3 regions of the Oerskovia sp. NPDC057915 genome follow, and region 3 is predicted to be linked to each of the others. Evidence: riboswitches for the same ligand, from Rfam matches in the RefSeq annotation. Region 3 holds a riboswitch; each other region holds the start of a gene.
The links. Region 3 has a riboswitch for S-adenosylmethionine ahead of ACFVQ3_RS04995 (aminotransferase class V-fold PLP-dependent enzyme). Riboswitches for the same ligand answer to the same signal wherever they lie in the genome.

Region 1 (6,267 bases), on a different contig from region 3:
GCCGTCGCGGTCGACTACCTGCTCGCGACGTGGGAGCTCCCCTGCTACGACTGGTGGGAGGAGCACGTCGAGGAGCGTCACCCGTCGACGCTGGCCCCGGTCCGCGCGGGCCTCCTGGCCGTCGCGGGCGCCCGGTGCGCCGACGGCTCCCCGCTGCTCGACGACGCCCGCTCGACCCGGGCGCGCGACGTCGCCGACGCGATCAGCGCGCTCGTCCAGGCCGACGGCATGACGTCGGGCCGCGCGAGCGACCCCGACGCGCCGCACCTCGCGAAGTGGTTCGGCTCGGACGCGGTCGACGCGTCGCTCGCCGCGTGCGTGGTCCCGTTCGGCCTCGTGGAGCCCGGCTCCCCGGTCGCCGAGGCCACGCTCGACGCCGTCGCACGCGACCTCGACGTCGACGGCGGCGTGCACCGCTTCCGCGCGGACGTGTTCTACGGCGGTGGCCAGTGGCTGCTGCTGTCCGCGCTCCTGGGCTGGAACCACGCCCGCGCGGGCCGGACCGACGAGGCGTGGCGCCACCTGCGGTGGATCGCCTCGGAGGCCGGACCCGACGGTCTGATGCCCGAGCAGGTCCCCGACCACCTGATGCACCCCGGCTCCCGCGACGAGTGGATCGAGCGCTGGGGTCCCGTGGCCCTGCCCCTGCTGTGGTCCCACGGCATGTACCTGATCCTGGCCGACGAGCTCGGCATCCTGACGACCGACCCGAACACGGAGCAGCACTCATGACCACCCTGATCCACCGTCCCGCCGGCATCGGCCACCCCTACGCCGCGTCGGCCGACCAGCGCCTGCCCGTGCACCCCGGGGTCGGGACCTCCGTGAGCCTCGGCGTCGTCGTCGAGGACGCCCCGACCGACGTCGCCGTCACGTGCGAGTGGGACGACGGCTCGCAGGTCACGACGTTCGCTGCCGCGCCCGGGTCCGTATCCCCCGCGGACGCGGCCGCTCTCGCGGGCGGCGACGGTCACCTCGCCGCGGCCCAGGCGGGCCAGCTCACGGCCGACGGCGCCTGGCACGCCACGAGCCCGGTGCTCGAGGCGGGCCGCCGCTACCGCTACCGCTTCTCGACGGCCGACGCGGCCACCGAGTGGTTCGAGGTCAGCGCGGGCACGTGGACCTCGACCGCCCCGGCCGGGGCGCGCGGGGTGACCGTGGGCGGCGTGCCCGCCGACCTGCACCCGCTCGTCGCCCCCGGCTCGGTCGAGTGGTGGACCGACGAGGACGGCGCACGTCGCGTGCGGTTCGCGTTCCGCCTCGACGCGTCCGAGCACGTGGTCGGGTTCGGCGAGCGGTTCGACGCCGTCGACCAGCGCGGCAGGAGCCTCGACGCCGTCGTGTTCGAGCAGTACAAGTCGCAGGGTGCGACGGGACGCACGTACATGCCGATGCCGTTCGCGCACGTCGTCGGCGGCTCCGGCTGGGGCTTCCACGTCCGCACGTCGCGTCGCACCTGGTACGACGTCGCCGCCTCCTCGCCCGACCTGCTCGTCGTCGAGGCCGCGCTGGGCGACGACGCCGCACTCGACGTCGGCGTCTACGAGGGCAGCCCCACGGCGGTCCTCAAGGCGTTCGGCGACGAGGTCGGCCGGGCCGAGGAGCTCCCGTCGTGGGTCCTGGGCCTGTGGGCGTCGGGCAACGAGTGGAACACCCAGCAGCTCGTCATGGACCAGATGGACGCGCACCGCGACCTCGACGTCCCCGTGAGCGTCGTCGTGATCGAGGCGTGGAGCGACGAGGAGGGCATCACGATCTTCCGCGACGCCCGGTACGCGATCAACCCCGACGGCGCCCCGCACGCAGCCGCCGACTTCACGTACCCGGCCGACGGCGCCTGGCCGGACCCGAAGGGCATGATCGACGAGCTCCACTCCCGGGGCATCAAGGTCGTCCTGTGGCAGATCCCCCTGCTCAAGACCGAGCACGACCTCGGCCCCGACGTCCCGCACGAGGCCCAGGTGCTCGCCGACGGACGCGCCATGGTCGCGGCCGGGCACGCGGTCCGCGAGGAGGACGGCAGCGCCTACCACAACCGCGGTTGGTGGTTCCCGCAGTCCCTCATGGCCGACCTGTCGACCCCCGAAGGCCGCGAGTGGTGGACCGCGCGCCGCCAGTACCTCGTGGGCGAGCTCGACGTCGACGGCTTCAAGACCGACGGCGGCGAGCACGCCTGGGGCGACGAGCTCCGGTACGCCGACGGGCGCCGGGGCGACGAGGGCAACAACCTGTACCCCGTGCACTACGCCCGCGCGTTCGGTGACCTGCTGCGCAGGAACGGCAAGGCTCCCGTGACGTTCTCCCGCGCCGGGTTCACCGGTTCGCAGGCCCACGGCCTGCACTGGGCGGGCGACGAGAACTCGACCTGGGAGGCGTTCCGCTGGTCCATGAACGCGGGCATCACGGCCTCGGCCTGCGGCATCGTCTACTGGGGCTGGGACCTCGCCGGGTTCTCGGGCCCCGTGCCCGGCTCCGAGCTCTACCTGCGCGGGGTCGCGGCCGCGACGTTCAGCCCCGTCATGCAGTACCACTCGGAGTTCAACCACCACCAGCGCCCCCTGCGGGACCGCACGCCGTGGTACGTCGCCGAGACCAACGACGACCCCGAGGTCGTGGACGTGTTCCGGGGCTTCGCGAAGGTCCGCGAGCGCCTCGTGCCCTACCTCGCCGAGCAGGCGCGGCACTCGATCGTCACGGGCGCTCCCCTCATGCGTGGGCTGTTCGTCGACCACGCGCACGACGAGAAGGTCTGGGAGCACGCCGACGAGTACCAGCTCGGCGAGGACCTGCTGGTCCACCCCGTGACCGAGGAGGGCGCGACCACCTGGACCACGTACCTCCCGGCGGGCGAGTGGGTCGACGCCTGGACGGGGCAGCCCGCCACGGGCGAGCCCAGCGGGGCCGGGGTGCTCGTGACGCGCGCCGTCCCGCGCGACGTCATCCCGGTGTACGTGCGCGCCTCCGCGTGGGAGGGGCTGGCGCCGGTCTTCGCGCGGTAGCCCGCGGGTCGGGTCGGCGGCTGAGGAGGCCGCCCGGGCCGACAGCACGGACGACGACGCCATGGAGGCGGCGAGCAGGGCCCCATCCGTCATGACGACGGGTGGGGCCCTTGTCGCGTCGTGGAGCAGCGCCCGCCCGACCGACGGAGAGACGAGGCAAGCCGCGCCGCACGGGCGAGGTCGGCCAGGACCCGACGACTGTCGACCGACAGGCGTACGTTGGAAGGGCGCCAGCAGGGACCGACGAAGCGACTCTGCGACCGCGTGGACGGCCGGTGGAACGGGACGCGAGACACCTCCGGACCCCTCCGTCTCACGCTTCGAGCGGATATTGGCTCAGATCATGGATTCCCCCTACGATCGTCAACACCATCCAGAGCGGTCGAGAGTCCTGGCTCGTTGACACCGCAGCAACCCCCCAACGGAAGCCTCCCGCGGGTACGGGTGCTACAGCCAGGTTCGATGGAGCGATTCATGACCGAGGCATCTTCCTGCGCACCCCCGCACCGCACCGGGGTCCCGCGCGCCATCCGCACGGCCGCCGTGGCCGTCACCAGCACGCCCCTCGTGGCGGTCGCGCGATGAGCATCGTCGACCTGGGGCACTTCGGTCACGAGGCACCGCGACCCACGGTGTCGTTCGAGCTCATGCCCCCGCGCCGACCCGACGCCGCACCCAGGTTCTGGGAGACGGCCCGCCGTCTGGTCGCGACGTCCCCCGACTTCGTGTCGGTCACGTACGGCGCGGCCGGCACGGACCGTGAGACCTCGCGCCGCGTCATCAGCCAGCTCCTGCACGGCACGCCCGTGCTGCCCATCGCGCACCTGACGTGCGTGGGCGCCTCGCGCGAGGACGTCGAGGACGTCATCACGGACTTCCTCGAGGCGGGCGTGCGCAGCTTCCTCGCACTGCGGGGCGACCCGCCGCGCGACCAGCCGGACTGGCGGCCCGCCGAGGACGGCGTGCGGTCGAGCACCGAGCTCGTGGCCCTGCTGCGCGAGGTCGAGGCCGCACGCTGCGCCGCGAGCCCGAGCGTCGCGCTGCGCGGGGCCGCCCGGCCGTTGACGATCGCGGTCGCGACGTTCCCCGACGGGAACCTCGCCGCGGGCACGAGCCGCACCCAGGAGGTCCGCCGGCTGTGGCAGAAGCAGCAGGCGGGCGCCGACTTCGCGATCACGCAGCTCTTTTACGAGGCCTCGTCGTACGTCGACTTCGTCGCCGAGGCGCGCGCCGCCGGCGTCACCATCCCGATCCTCGCGGGCCTGCTGCCCATGACGGACCCGGCCCGGCTCGCACGCGTCGAGGAGCTCACGGGCGTCCCGGCACCGCAGCGCGTCGTCGAGGCCCTCGAGGCCGAGCAGGACCCCGCCGCGCGCCACGCCCTGGGCATCCGTCACTCGGTCGAGCTCGCGCGCCAGGTCCTCGCGGCCGGCGCGCCCGGCCTCCACATCTACACGTTCAACAAGCACCAAGCCGCTCTAGACCTGCTCGAGGGAGTCAACCTCGGCGGTGGGGCAGCGGGGGACGCGAGCAGCGTCTCGTCCCGCACCCCCGACCTGGCCAGCGGGCCGTGGGTCTCCGGCACTCCCCTTCCCTCCGCCGAGCCTGCCCTGGGCAGCTCCTCGGTCTGACCAGTTCAGAGGTAATCACCATGAGTGCACCCACGTTCCCGTCCGGTTCCGTCCTCGGCTACCCCCGCATCGGCCCGCGCCGCGAGCTCAAGAAGGCCGTCGAGTCCTTCTGGGCCGGCAAGACCACCGCGGACGAGCTCGAGGCCACGGCCTCGGCGCTGCGCGTCGCGGCGGCCCGGCGTCTCGTCGACCTCGGTCTCGACGCCTCGTCGGGCGCCGTGCCCGGCTCGTTCTCCTACTACGACCAGGTGCTCGACGTCGTCGCTCTCCTCGGGGCGGTCCCGTCCCGTTTCGCGTCGCTCACCGACGCCGACGGCGCGCTGGACCTCGCGGGCTACTTCACGGTCGCGCGCGGCGCCGGTGAGGACGCCCCGCTCGAGATGACAAAGTGGTTCGACACGAACTACCACTACCTGGTCCCCGAGATCAGCGAGACCACGCCGTTCCGCTTCGCGGACGACCGCGTCGTGCGCCAGTTCGTCGAGGCCAGGGACGCGGGCGTCGTGACCCGGCCCGTCGTCGTCGGGCCCGTCACGTTCCTCGCGCTGTCCAAGGCCGCCGACGACAGCGCGCCCGGCTTCAGCCCGCTCTCGCGCCTCGCGGACGTCCTGCCCGTGTACGTCGAGCTGCTGCGCGCCCTGGCCGCGGCCGGAGCACCGTGGGTGCAGCTCGACGAGCCCGCGCTCGTCTCCGACTCGATCGACGTCCCGGCCGCCGAGGTCCACGCCGCGGTCACCGAGGCGTACCGCGTGCTCGCGACCGAGCTCGCGGTGGGCACCGAGCGCCCCGCGATCCTCGTCGGCGCACCGTTCGGCGGGCTGCAGGGAGAGCACGACGGCCTGGCTCTCCTCGCCGCGACCGACGTCGAGGCGATCTCGCTCGACCTCGTCAAGGGCGCCGTCCCCGCGGGCCCCGTCGCGGGTCTCGCGGGCAAGACCGTCGTCGCGGGCGTGATCGACGGCCACAACGTCTGGCGTGCCGACCTCGCAGCGAAGCTCGACCTGGTCGAGGGGTTGTCCGACCTGGGTGCGGGCTCCGTCGTCGTCGGCACCTCGACCTCGCTCCTGCACGTCCCGCACGACGTCGAGGACGAGGACTGGACGAACGGCTCGATCGACGCCCGTCTGCGCGACTGGCTCGCGTTCGCCGACCAGAAGGTCGGCGAGGTCGCGGTCCTCGCCCGGGCACTGACCGACGGGCGCGACGCGGTCGCCGACCAGCTCGAGGCGTCCCGCGCCGCGGTGGCCTCGCGCGCGGTGGCGAGCGGCGTCGTCGTGCCTGCGGTGCGTGAGCGCGCGGCGGCCCTCACCGAGGGCGACTTCTCGCGCGGCGACTATGCCGAGCGCGCGGCAGCCCAGCAGGCCAAGCTGAACCTCCCGCTGCTGCCGACCACGACCATCGGCTCGTTCCCGCAGACCCCGGAGATCCGCCGGGCGCGCGCTCTCAACGCCAAGGGCGAGCTGCCCGACGCGGACTACACGGCCGCGATGCAGGACGAGATCCGCCGCGTCGTCGAGCTCCAGGAGCAGATCGGCCTGGACGTCCTGGTGCACGGCGAGCCCGAGCGCAACGACATGGTCCAGTACTTCGCGGAGAACCTCGACGGGTTCGCGGTCACGGCCAACGGCTGGGTCCAG
Region 2 (6,267 bases), on a different contig from region 3:
CACGGTCGGGCAGGTGCTCCCGACCCCGCAGCAGGAGGCGTCGATCCGGGCGCTGGCCACGGCCGTGCAGGTGCAGAACCCCGGGGGGCCGCAGGCGCCCCTGGTGCTCCCGGACCACCCGGCGCTCGACCTGCTCCGTCGTCGCCCGCCGCGCACGGTGTCCGGTGCCTCGCTGCCCGTCCTGGGCGGTGGCCCCGAGCGGTACGTCGACGCCGTGACCGACGCCGTGCGAGACCTCGACGGCTCCTATCTCGGCGTCCAGGGGCCGCCCGGCACGGGCAAGACCCACCTCGCGTCGAAGGTCGTCGGCCGGCTCGTCGCCGAGGGGTGGCGCGTGGGCGTCGTCGCGCAGTCGCACGACGTCGTGGAGAAAGTGCTCGCGGGCGTCATCTCCAAGGGCGGCGTGCCCGCGGACCGCGTGGGCAAGAAGGCCTCGGGGCCCAAGGGGCGCGACGTGTCGACCGTCGGGCGGGACGTGGGTCCCCTGCCCGACGACGTCGCGGCGGCGGACCTGCCCGAGGGCTCGCGGCTCGTGCCCTGGCGCCTCGTCGACTCCCCGCAGACCGCGGCCTTCGTCGCCGAGGGGCCGTGCGTCGTCGGCGGGACGGCGTGGGACTTCGCGCACGCCGAACGGTTCGGCGACGGCGAGCTCGACCTGCTCGTGATCGACGAGGCCGGGCAGTTCTCGCTCGCCAACACGATCGCGGTCTCCCGTGCGGCGCGACGAATCCTGCTGCTCGGCGACCCGCAGCAGCTCCCGCAGGTCTCGCAGGGGCAGCACCCCGAGCCGGTCGACCAGTCGGCGCTCGGGTGGCTGACCCGTGCGGGCGGCGGCCACGACGTGCTGCCGCCCGAGTTCGGCTACTTCCTGGCCCGCTCGTGGCGCATGCACCCCGCGCTGTGCGACGCGGTGTCCGAGCTCGCGTACGAGGGTCTTCTGCACGCCGAGGTCGCCGCGGGCGAACGCCTCCTCGTGGGCGTCGAGCCCGGTGTGCACGTCGTCGAGGTCGAGCACGCGGGCAACGCGGTGTCCTCGGTCGAGGAGGCCCAGGAGATCGTGCGGCAGGTCAAGGCGCTGCTCGGGACGACCTGGTACCCGGGGCCCGGTGGGTCGGACGGCACCGCACGTGACTCACGAGCACTCACGGAGGACGACTTCGTCGTCGTGGCCCCCTACAACGCGCAGGCGTGGACCGTCCGCCACGCGCTCCAGGCCGCGGGTCTGGGCGACGTGCGGGTCGGTACCGTCGACAAGTTCCAGGGCAAGGAGGCGCCCGTCGCGATCGTCTCCATGACGGCCTCGGCCCGCGAGGACGTGCCCCGCGGCATGGAGTTCCTGCTCTCGCGCAACCGCGTCAACGTCGCGGTCTCGCGCGGCCAGTGGTGCGCCGTCGTGATCCGCTCGCCCCGGCTCACGGACTACCTCCCGAACCATCCCGAGGAGCTCGCCGAGCTGGGCGCGTTCATCGGGCTGTGCCAGTCGGGCGTGGCGCCGCTCCGCTGAGCCACGCCGCTCCGCTGAGTGCGGAGCAGTTGTCGTCAGATCGGGCTCTCGGGGACAACTGCTCCGCACTCAGGCTCTGCCGGATCATGCACTCAGCGGCGGTCGAGGGACTCAGAAGTCTCCGAAGCCGCCGAAGTCCCCACCACCGAAGTCGCCGAACCCGCCGAGGTCGCCGCCGAAGTCGCCGCCGGCCTCGGTGAAGTCGCCGCCCGTGTCACCGGCTCCCGGGTCCGTCTCGCCACCGGCCTCGCCGGCGCCGGCCTCGCCGCCACCGGCCTCGCCGCCACCGGCCTCGCCGCCACCGGCCTCGCCGGCACCGGCCTCGGCCGCGCCGGGGTCGCCCTCGCCCGAGGTCCCGCCGTCGCCCGCGAAGTCCGCGGTCGGGTCGCCGAACATCGGGCCGAACATCATGTTGGCGACCGAAGAGCCGATCACGACGCCCGCGATCGTGCCGAGCATGCTGGAGCCGATCATCGAGCCCATGCCCGGGCCGCCCTGCCGGCCGCCGAACGACCGCTCGAGCGTGCCGGGGTTGCGCATCTCGGCGCGCGTCGCCATGCGGGCGAGCGACTGCGGGTCGTCGGAGGTCGCGCGCTCGGGGGGTGGCACGGTCTCGCCGAGATCGGCCAGCACGCGTCGCCGCTGCTCGGGCGTCAGCCGCTCGAACGCCTCGGCGTGCGCCTGCTCGACCGCCTCGGGGGGAGCGGTGCGCAGCAGGTAGCGGTAGCGGTCGATCGCGACGTCGTCCTCGCTGCGCGCGGGGCCGGTCGGAGCGGGCGGCGGGGTGCCGTAGGCGGGCGCTCCCGGGCCCGGGCGGTCTGCCGAGCCGTACGGTGAGCGGTCGTCCTGCGGGGTGCGGCCGAGGAGGCGGTCGAGGAATCCCATGAGCGTGTCCTTCTGGTCGAACCGTGGAGGGCGGGCGCCCTCACTGGTCCAACGCGGCGCCCGGCCGACCCGTTCCGTCGGTGCACGATCCGGCAGCGAGACACCGCGGGTCGCTGCCGGACCACGCACTCAGCGGGGAGGGTGCACCGGTTCCGGGACGGGGCCCACCCCGCCGAGCAGGCGCACGTTGAGCCCGCGGCCCCCGAGCTCGAGCGCGTGGTACTGCTCGTGCACCCGCACGGTGGACCCGGGGTCGAGGTCGAGCGCCGTGTGGTGCCACACCCGGCACGCTCCCTCGCCCGTCGCGTACTCGACGACGACCTCGACGCCGCCGTCTCGCGTCCGCACCGCGAGCACGAGGCCCTCGCGCCAGCCCCAGGGCCGGTTGCGGAGCATGCGCTCGTGGACGGGGTGCAGGAGGTGCCCGGTGTCGTACCGGTCGCAGACGGCGGGCGGGGGACAGGCGACGGCCGTCGCCCGGCGGTCCATGACGCGCTCGGCCATGGTGCTCCTTCTCTCCGTGCCCGACGACGGAGCTCACCCCCGTGCGTACGCTCGCCCGGGAAGGTCCCCGGGTGAGGGGCACGAGGAGGCGCCCTACGACGTCGGGCCTCGCTCTTCCCCCGCGGTCGCGGGGGCGGGTCTTCCTCCGGGAGCACCGTGCGCGTCGCGCGGTTGCCGGACCAGCACGCCGGAGGGCGGTTCGCTGGTCCTCTGGACCGTTCTCAGTTCTACCACGGCGTCAGCGCCAGAGCACGGGGGCTCCTGGTCCTGGACGCACGAGTGCCCCCGACCGAGACGGTCGGGGGCACTCGTTCAATGATCAACTACGCCCGGAGGCGAGTGAGATCAGAGCGGGCGGATGTTCTCCGCCTGCGGGCCCTTGGGGCCCTGCGTCACGTCGAACTCGACGCGCTGGTTCTCCTCGAGCGAGCGGAAGCCCTGCGTCTGGATGGCGGAGTAGTGCGCGAACACGTCGGCGCTGCCGTCCTCAGGTGCGATGAAGCCGTAGCCCTTTTCGCCGTTGAACCACTTCACGGTTCCCAATGCCATGGGGATCTCCTTCTAGAGTTTCAAACAGCTCCATGATCTGGAGCCGAACATCACGGTGTTCGTCGTCAACTCTTGGGTAACAAGGTTCGCGGTGGCATGGGGCCGTTGCGCAAGGACAAGCGAGGCACTGCAATCTCACCGGCTACGGTACAGGGGTTACTCCGACTGTGCTAGCCCTGATGCTAACGATTGAAGTACGCGTGTCCGCCAACCAGGTCAGGGCCGAGCAAATCGGGCACCGTCACGAGCGTGTAGCCTGCCGCCCGCAGACCGTCCACGATGCCCGGGACGGCGTCCACCGTCGAGGCGTGGATGTCGTGCATCAGGAGGATCGCCCCTGGTCGGACGCCTGCCAGAGCCCGTTCGGTCGTCATGGCCGTGTCCTTGTTCTTCCAGTCCTCGGTGTCGACGTCCCACAGGATCGCCGGCTCGTTGCGCTGGGAGAGGACACTGGTCACAGTGTCGCTCGTCGCGCCGTACGGAGGGCGTACGAGCGTCGGCCGGACGCCCGACGCGGCCTCGACCGCGTCCGCCGTCGAGGTCAGCTCGTCCGTGATCTGGTCCGTGCCGAGCTTCGAGAGGTCCGGGTGGGACCAGGTGTGGTTCCCCACCGCGTGCCCCTCGGCGACCTCGCGACGGACCAGGTCGGGGTGCGTCTTGACGGAACGTCCGACGAGGAAGAACGTCGCCTTGACCTGCTTCTCGGCGAGGGTGTCGAGCAGTCGCGACGTGTGCTTGCCCGGGCCGTCGTCGAAGGTCAGGGCCACGCACCGCAGCACCGAGCAGTCGGGGGCGCCGGACGGGTCGGGCGCGACCGGCGTGGTCACGGGGGGCGGCTCGACGGGCGGCGGTGCGATGCCCGTGAACGGGGTGCCGCTCGCCGCGACGTCCGCGATCTGCTTCCCGACCGCGGACAGGACCGTCCGCGTCGCGTCCGGCTCGATGCGCACGGCCAGCTCGCCGTCCGAGCGGGCCGAGACCAGCCCGGGCGAGAAGACCAGGGTCGCGGCGCCGTCGGGACCCAGCCGCACGTCCCGGAACGTGTCCTCCGACGACGGCACCGGCTCGTCGAACCCCAGGCCGGCCTCTGCGAGCGCCGCGTCGACCCACCGTGCGGCCTGCGTGCGGCCGTCGGCCGTGAAGAGGTCCGACGACCAGGTCGTGGTCGCGCGCGGGAGGTCGGTGTAGAACGTCTGGGCGCCCGTCGTGCCGTTGGCACCTCCTGTGAAGGCGTACGTCGTGGCCCGCACACCCAGGACATCGCCCTGGGCGAGCACCAGGTCCCACCCGACGTTGAGCTCGTTGCCCACCCCGGCGGGGTCGACCGCGGCGTCGTAGTCCTTCTCGGTCGCGTCGACGAACGTGCCGAAGGCGCGCGAGAGGGAGTGCTCGCCGGGGATCGACACCGTCGAGATCGAGCGCGCGTCCCCGGCGTCGGCGGTCGACTCCTGGTGGACCGTGAGGTTCTCGACCGACGCCGGGTCCAGGACCGTCGGCGGGTCGACCCGTCCGGCGGGGACCGGAGGGGCCGTGGGGGACGGTGAACCCGTGGGGGAGGCCGCCCCGGACGGGTCCGCCGCGGCGCGCGTCAGGTAGAACGTGACCCCGGCCGCGACGACCAGGAGCGGCACGAGCACGGCGAGGACCCAGACGGCACGGTTCCGCGGGCGCGCGGGAGCGGGGCCGCCCGGCGTCAGGTCGCGGGTCGGAGGAAGGGACTGGGGCATCAGTCCACCGTGCCACCAGCACCCGGTGCGCGTCGCGACCGGCACGGCGGATGAGAGCAGTGCCACAGTCGTCTCCGGCACCCTCTCGCACGGTCGTCGCAACGGCTCCACAGGCTTCACCGACCGATCACCGACCGGCTCCCCTCCCGCGACCGTCCCGGCGCCGCCGGGACGGGTGGTGCCCCCTGCGGGGGCCAGGGTAGAAAGGGGTGATGGTCTCTCCCGCACAGGTCCCCGACGTCGTGCTCAACAACGGTGTCACCGTCCCGCAGGTCGGGCTCGGCGTCTTCAAGGTGCCCGACGACGCGACCCAGGCGAACGTCGAGCAGGCGCTCGAGGCCGGGTACCGGCACATCGACACCGCGGCCGGGTACTACAACGAGGCCGGGGTCGGCGCCGCGCTGCGCGCGAGCGGCCTGCGCCGGGACGAGATCTTCGTGACGACCAAGCTCCGCAACGGCGACCAGGGGTACGAGTCGGCGCTGCAGGCGTTCGAGGACTCGCGCGAGGAGCTCGACGTCGAGGTCGTCGACCTCTACCTCGTCCACTGGCCCGTCCCCAGCAGGGACCTCTACGTCGAGACCTGGCGGGCGTTCGAGAAGCTCTACGCCGATGGCGCGGCCCGGGCGATCGGCGTCTCCAACTTCCTGCCCGAGCACCTCGCGCGCCTGCTCGCCGAGACCGACGTGGTGCCGGCCGTCAACCAGATCGAGGTCCACCCGACCTACCAGCAGCGCGCCACGCAGGCAGCGACCCTCGCCGCGGGGATCGCCGTCGAGGCGTACTCGCCGCTCGGCCGCGGCGCCGACCTCGACCACCCCGCCGTCGCCGCGGTCGCGGACGCCCACGGCGTCACGCCCGCCCAGGCGATCCTGCGCTGGCACGTCCAGGGCGACCGGATCGTGATCCCCAAGTCGGTGGACCCCGAGCGGCTCGCGGCCAACATCGACGTGTTCGGCTTCGAGCTGTCGCCCGACGAGGTCGCCGCGATCGACGCGCTCGACTCCGACGCCCGGCTCGGCTCCGACCCCGCGACCGCGGCGTTCTCGCAGTACCCGTCCTGAGCCGGGCGGCCGGTGCGGGTCGGCGGGTGCCGGG
Region 3 (6,267 bases):
GACGACGGCGCCTGCGGCGTGCGCGAGGTCGCTCACGCGGCGGACGTCGATCACGTCCTGCATGGGGTTGGACGGGGTCTCGAAGAAGACGACGTCCGCGGGGGTCGACAGCGCCTCCTCCCACTGCGAGAGGACGTGCCCGTCGACGTAGTCGGTGCGCACGCCCCACTTGGCGAAGATCTCGTCGAAGATCACGAGCGACGAGCCGAACAGGGCTCGGGCCGCGACGATGCGCGAGCCCGAACCGACCAGGGCCGCGAGGGACGTGAACACCGCGGACATGCCCGACGCCGTCGCGTAGCAGGCCTCTGCGCCCTCGATGAGGCGCAGCCGCTCCTCGAACGTGTGCACGGTCGGGTTGCCGTAGCGCGAGTAGATGAAGCGGTCGACCTCGCCCGTGAACGCCGCCTCGGCCTCGGCTGCGCTCCCGTACACGTAACCCTGCGTGAGGAAGAGCGCCTCGCTCGTCTCCTCGAAGCTCGTGCGGGCGTGGCCGCCGCGTACCGCGAGCGTGTCGGGGCGGACCGAGCGGGGGAGCGGGCCGCGACCCGAGCCGCCGGGGATGCCGGCGGGGATGCGCAGCACGCCGTCCCCGGTCGCGGCGCTCACGACTGCGTCCAAGGGAGCCCGGCTGCGCGCCAGCCGTCGGACCCGCGGTGGCCACCGCCGTCGAGCGCTCCCTCGAAGCCCTCGAGAACGTTGTACGCGGGACCCAGGCCCGCGGCTGTCGCGGCCCGGGCCGCGCCGATCGAGCGGGCTCCCGAGCGGCACAGGAAGACGACCGGGACCTCGGGGGTCAGCCCGGCCGCGGTGAGGTCGGTGACGAACGCCGGGTTGGGGCGGCCCGCGACGTCGACCCACTGGGTCAGGACGGGCTCACGGCCGGTCGACGACAGGTCGGGGACACCCACGAAGCGCCACTCGGCGTCGGTACGGACGTCCACGAGGACGGCGCTCGGGTCGCTCTGCAGAAGGGCCCAGGCCTGCTGGGGCGTGATGTCGCCGGCGTAGCCGTCGGCGGGCCGGGCGTCGGGGACCGGGGCAGCGGTCGCGCGGTCGGGGGCACTCATGGTGATCCTCCATCGGTCGTGGCGGTAGCACCCTCGCCCGTCACCGGGGGGTTGCTGCGGCGTCATCGTGCCAAGTCACTCAGCCGCTCTGGATGGTTGCGTCGGATCGTACGCCACCGTGACCACGGAAAAGAACAGGTGTCTCGCAGGGTGGTCGGGCTAGGTTCCTGCGCATGAGCCACCTCCCGACACCGGACCGCGAGACGCCGGACCAGACCGAGGAGCCCCTGGTCGGCGGGAACTCGACGACCGTAGTGCGCAGCGGCGACACCGTCCGCCGGACCGCGGGGCCCTGGACGCCGACGGTCCAGGCGCTCCTGCGGCACCTGCGGGCGCAGGGCGTCACCGAGGTGCCCGAACCGCTGGGTGTCGACGACCAGGGTCGCGAGGTCCTGTCCTTCCTCGCCGGCGACGTCGCGAACTACCCGCTGCCCCTGTGGGTCTGGGACGAGTCGGTGCTCCGGGGCGCGGGCGCGCTCCTGCGGCGCGTGCACGACGCGAGCGTCGGGTTCCTCGCGGCCACGGCCACGGCCACGGCCCCCGAGAGCTCTGCCGGTGCCGCCCCCTCGGCCCTGATGTGGCAGACCCCGCCGCACGAGCCCGCCGAGGTCGTGTGCCACAACGACGTCGCCCCGTACAACCTGGTCTTCCGCGACGGCGCGGTGGCCGGGCTCATCGACTTCGACACCGCGAGCCCGGGCCCCCGGATCTGGGACCTGGCCTACCTCGGCTACCGGCTCGCGCCTCTCGTGGCGGACGCCTCGGACGCGGACGGGGCCGACGCCGTCGGGCGGCTGAACCGGCTGGCGCGGCTCGACGCCCTGGTCTCCGCGTACGGGATGCCGTACTCGCGCCGCGAGGTCCTGACGGTCATGGTCGCGCGGCTCGACGAGCTCGCTGCCTTCACCGACGAGCGGGCGTCCGCGACGGGACGGGCAGACTTCCGGGAGCACGCGGCCATGTACCGGGCCGACGCGCGGAGGGCCAGGGCGCTCGCGGACTCGTCCTCCGACTCGCCGGTCCAGCCCGTCCGACAGACCGCCCTGACCACCATCCGAGACGCGGTGCCCACCGGTTGACACGCTCCGCGCGCCTCGACCATCCTGGACACCAGGTCATGAGTGCCAGCGCAAAACCCCGGTTTGCTGGCCGGCAACCCTCCTCCGCGGTGGGGTGCCCCGGGTGACGACCAGGTCCCTCTCTATCTGGAGGGGGGCAAGCGCGGAGGGGCCGGCACGGCGTACTCCGACGACCACTGGAGGACGTGCCATGAGCGCACACGCAGTCATCGAAGCACCCACCTCGTGTGCCGTGCTGCCCGTCGTGGGCAGCGACACCCTGGTCCCCCTCGTCGACGGGCGCAGCGTCCCGTACGCGAACCTCGACGTCGCGGCCTCGGCCCCGGCGCTCCAGGTCGTGGCCGACCGGGTCAACGAGGTCCTGCCGCTGTACGCGAGCGTGCACCGCGGCGCGGGCTACCTGTCGCAGGTGTCGACGGCCCTCTACGAGGCCGCCCGCCAGACCATCGGCTCGTTCGTCGGCGCGCGCGAGGACGACGTCACGATCGTCACGCGCAACACCACGGACTCCCTCAACCTCCTCGCGGGCTGCGTCCCGGCCCAGGCGGACGGGTCGCCGGGCCGCGTGCTCGTCCTCGACGTCGAGCACCACGCGAACCTCCTGCCCTGGCAGCGCACGGGCGGCGCGACGGTCCTCGTCGGTGGCGCGACGGTCGCCGAGACCCTGTCGGGCCTGCGCACCGAGCTCGCCCGCTTCCCGTACGCGCTCGTCGCGGTCACGGGCGCCTCGAACGTCACGGGCGAGTCGCTGCCGCTCGCCGAGGTCGTGGCCGCGGCGCACGACGCCGGGGCCCGCGTCCTGCTCGACGGTGCCCAGCTCGTCCCGCACCGGGGCGTCTCGCTCGCCGCGAGCGACGTGGACTACGTCGCGTTCTCGGGGCACAAGACGTACGCGCCGTTCGGCGCGGGCGCTCTCGTGGGTCGCCGCGACTGGCTCGACACCGGCACGCCCTACCTCGCCGGTGGTGGCGCGGTGCGCAACGTGACCCTCGACGGCACCTCGTGGCAGAGCGCCCCGGCGCGGCACGAGGCCGGGTCGCCCAACGTGATCGGCGCGGTCGCGCTGGCCTCCGCGTGCGACGCGCTCGCGGCTCTCGAGCCGGGTGCGCTCGTCGCGCACGAGACCGAGCTGCGGGCCCGCCTCGTCGAAGGCCTGGAGGCGATCGACGGCGTGCGCGTCGTGCGGGCCTGGGCCGACGCGGTCGACCCGGTGGGCGTCGTGACGTTCTCGGTCGACGGCTCCGACGCAGGGCTCGTCGCGGCCTACCTGTCGGCCGAGCACGGCATCGGCGTGCGTGACGGCCGCTTCTGCGCGCACCCGCTCCTGGCCCGGCTGGGTTTCCCGGCCGGGGCGATCCGGGCGTCGATCGGGGTCGGCACCACGGGTGAGGAGATCGAGCGCCTGCTCACCGCGCTGCGCACCTGGGTGACCGAGGGGGCCAAGACCCGCTACGAGGTCGTGGACGGCTGCTGGGTGGTGAGCGACGACCCTCGCCCGCTCCTGCAGGTCGCGGGCCTCTCGGGACTCTTCGCGACGGCCGCTGCGGGCTACATCACGGCCGCCGTGGGCTGCGGGCCGGCCCCCGCCTGAGGGGCCCTCTGACCTGCGAAGACGTTGCCTGGACCGCAACGTTCACCGGGGCGTCACCCGGTCGTTCACGAACGACCGCTCCGTGGTCTTGGCGGCGACGCCTGCGTGTGTTCTGATTTGCGCTGTGCAGCACGATGTCCACCTTGAAGGCCACGGGTTCCGCCTCGAACCCCTGGCTGTCGCGCACGCCGGTGCGCTGGCCCAGATCGTCGATCCGTCGATGTGGGCAGGCATGAGTACGACCCTCCCCGAGGGGGAGGTCGGGATGGTGAACTTCATCGAGGACACCCGCGCCACCCGCGCGCTGACGGCCTTCGCCGTCGTCGACGCGGGCTCGGGTCTCGTGGTGGGGAGCACCGCTTTCCGTGACCTGTCGCTCGACGACAGGCGCGTGGAGATCGGGCGGACCTTCTACGCCCGTTCCACGTGGGGGAGCCTCGTCAACCCCGTCTCGAAATGGTTGCTGCTCCGACATGCGTTCGAGTCGTGGGACGTGCACCGCGTGGGATTCCGGGTGGACGCGCGCAACGCTCGCTCGCTCGCCGCGATGCGTCGCCTCGGCGCGTACGAGGAGGGCGTCATGCGTGGTCATCGCACGGCTCCTGACGGGACCCGGGCCGACTCGGTGTGCTTCTCGATCCTGGCGCACGAGTGGGCGGGCGTCGAGCTCGGCCTGCTCGACCGGATCGCGAGCCCGCGCATCGTGCCCGTGCTCGGACCGGTCGGGCTGACCGACGCCGGGGAGCCCGACGCCGGGGCGCCCGGTCCCGGGGTCCCCGTGGGGCCGCCGGTGCTCACGGTGGTGCCGCCCGTCGGCGAGGAGTCGTTCGGGGGAGATGCGCACGGCATCCTCGCCGTGCCTGACCTCGCTGCGGTCCCCGACCTGCCCCCGGTCATCGCACTCTGACCTTCTCGTCCACCCTGTCCACAGCACCGCCCCGGGACCCGCAAGGGTCCCGGGGCGGTCTTCGTCGGGGCGTCAGTCCTTCTTGAAGGCGTCCTTGACGTCGTCGCCGGCCTGCTTCACGTTGGCCTTCGCCTGGTCGGCGTGCCCCTCGGCCTCGAGGCGCTCGTTCCCGGTGAGCTTCCCGGCACCTTCCTTGATCTTGCCCTCGGCCTCTTCGGCACCGTGCTTGATCTTGTCTCCCAGTCCCATGGGGTTCCTCCCTCGGTGGTGGTGGCTGCTTCCTGACGACCGTAGGCAGGGGACCGGGGCACTCGCATCTCGGGTGACGGGCGTTCCACGAGACCTTCACAAGTGGTCGGGCAGGATGCCCGTATGGAGAACGACGTCGTCCTGGAAGGGTTCGGGCTGCGCCTCGAGCCGCTCGCCGAGGAGCATGCGCCCGCCCTGGCGGGTCTCGTCGACGACGCGATGTGGGCCGGGATGTCGACCCCCGTGCCGCGCAGCGCGGCAGACGTGGTCGCCCTCGTGCGCGATGCGGTGGCGACGCCCGGACGGTTGGCGTGGGCCGTCGTCGGGCAGGGGAGTCCCGGGCCCGACGGCGCCGCGGAGGTCCGAGGGAGCACGTCGCTCTACGAGTGGTCGCCTGCGCAGCGGCGCGTCGAGCTCGGGTGGACGTACTACGGCCGGCCGTGGTGGGGCGGCGTGACCAACCCGGCGTGCAAGCTCCTCGTGCTGCGGCACGCGTTCGAGGTGCTCGACGTCGAGCGCGTGGCGCTGCGGGCCGACGCGCGCAACACCCGCTCGATCGCGGCGATCCGGCGCCTCGGTGCGGTGCCGGAGGGCGTGCTGCGCAGCCACCGGGTCGCGCCCGACGGGTCGCGCGGGGACTCGGCCTACTTCTCGATCCTCGCGGACGAGTGGCCGGGGGTCCGCGACGGGCTGCTGGACCGTCTGCTGCGCCCGGGGCCGGCGCGACGATGACGACGACGGGCCGGCCAGGGACGCCCCTGTGGCCTCTTCGCCCGATCCTCCTTAGGTTGGAAGGATGCCTCCGCGGACCTGCGACGGGCTGACCGACCGCTGGAGGGCTGTTGACGACCGAGGACGCACGACCGGCAGGCCCCACGGTCGACCCGGACGACCGAGCCTTCTTCGGGCACCCCCGAGGGCTCTCGACCCTGTTCGGCCTCGAGGTCTGGGAGCGGTTCTCCTTCCTCGGGATGCAGGCGATCCTCGTCCTGTTCTTCACCGCGTCGGTCGCGGAGGACGGGCTCGGCATGGACGCGGGCCCCGCAGCCTCGATCGCCGCCGGCTACGGGACCATGGTCTACCTGGTCTCGGTCGGCGGAGGGTGGATCGCGGACCGTGTCCTCGGGTCGTACCGAGCGGTCCTGTGGGGCGGCATCCTCATCGCGTGCGGGCACTACACCATGGCGATCCCGGCCGAGCTCTCGACGTGGCTCGGGCTGGTCCTCATCAGCCTGGGTACGGGCCTGCTCAAGCCCAACGTGTCGACGCTCGTGGGCAAGCTCTACTCGACCACCGACGAGCGGCGCGACGCGGGCTTCGCGCTCTACTACATGGGCATCAACGTGGGCGCGTTCTTCGGCCCCCTGGTCA

Region 1: linked by a shared signal. The riboswitch ahead of ACFVQ3_RS18010 (methylenetetrahydrofolate reductase) and the one ahead of ACFVQ3_RS04995 (aminotransferase class V-fold PLP-dependent enzyme) in region 3 are both predicted to bind S-adenosylmethionine.
Region 2: linked by a shared signal. The riboswitch ahead of ACFVQ3_RS08660 (hypothetical protein) and the one ahead of ACFVQ3_RS04995 (aminotransferase class V-fold PLP-dependent enzyme) in region 3 are both predicted to bind S-adenosylmethionine.

What each region holds. Positions count from the first base shown of each region.
Region 1 is NZ_JBHVOS010000034.1:18,193-24,459, reverse strand. It holds gene ACFVQ3_RS18020 (glycoside hydrolase family 15 protein) at 1-732, shown strand, start outside; gene ACFVQ3_RS18015 (TIM-barrel domain-containing protein) at 729-2,999, shown strand; SAM riboswitch class I at 3,366-3,468, shown strand; gene ACFVQ3_RS18010 (methylenetetrahydrofolate reductase) at 3,581-4,630, shown strand; gene metE (5-methyltetrahydropteroyltriglutamate--homocysteine S-methyltransferase) at 4,651-6,267, shown strand, end outside.
Region 2 is NZ_JBHVOS010000010.1:69,836-76,102, reverse strand. It holds gene ACFVQ3_RS08670 (AAA domain-containing protein) at 1-1,504, shown strand, start outside; gene ACFVQ3_RS08665 (hypothetical protein) at 1,616-2,389, opposite strand; gene ACFVQ3_RS08660 (hypothetical protein) at 2,519-2,893, opposite strand; SAM riboswitch class IV at 2,999-3,110, opposite strand; gene ACFVQ3_RS08655 (cold-shock protein) at 3,239-3,442, opposite strand; gene ACFVQ3_RS08650 (polysaccharide deacetylase family protein) at 3,625-5,169, opposite strand; gene ACFVQ3_RS08645 (aldo/keto reductase) at 5,382-6,233, shown strand.
Region 3 is NZ_JBHVOS010000005.1:84,655-90,921, reverse strand. It holds gene ACFVQ3_RS05010 (O-succinylhomoserine sulfhydrylase) at 1-585, opposite strand, end outside; gene ACFVQ3_RS05005 (rhodanese-like domain-containing protein) at 606-1,070, opposite strand; SAM riboswitch class I at 1,077-1,169, opposite strand; gene ACFVQ3_RS05000 (phosphotransferase enzyme family protein) at 1,244-2,149, shown strand; SAM riboswitch class IV at 2,184-2,298, shown strand; gene ACFVQ3_RS04995 (aminotransferase class V-fold PLP-dependent enzyme) at 2,340-3,740, shown strand; gene ACFVQ3_RS04990 (GNAT family N-acetyltransferase) at 3,823-4,647, shown strand; gene ACFVQ3_RS04985 (CsbD family protein) at 4,720-4,896, opposite strand; gene ACFVQ3_RS04980 (GNAT family N-acetyltransferase) at 5,020-5,628, shown strand; gene ACFVQ3_RS04975 (peptide MFS transporter) at 5,739-6,267, shown strand, end outside.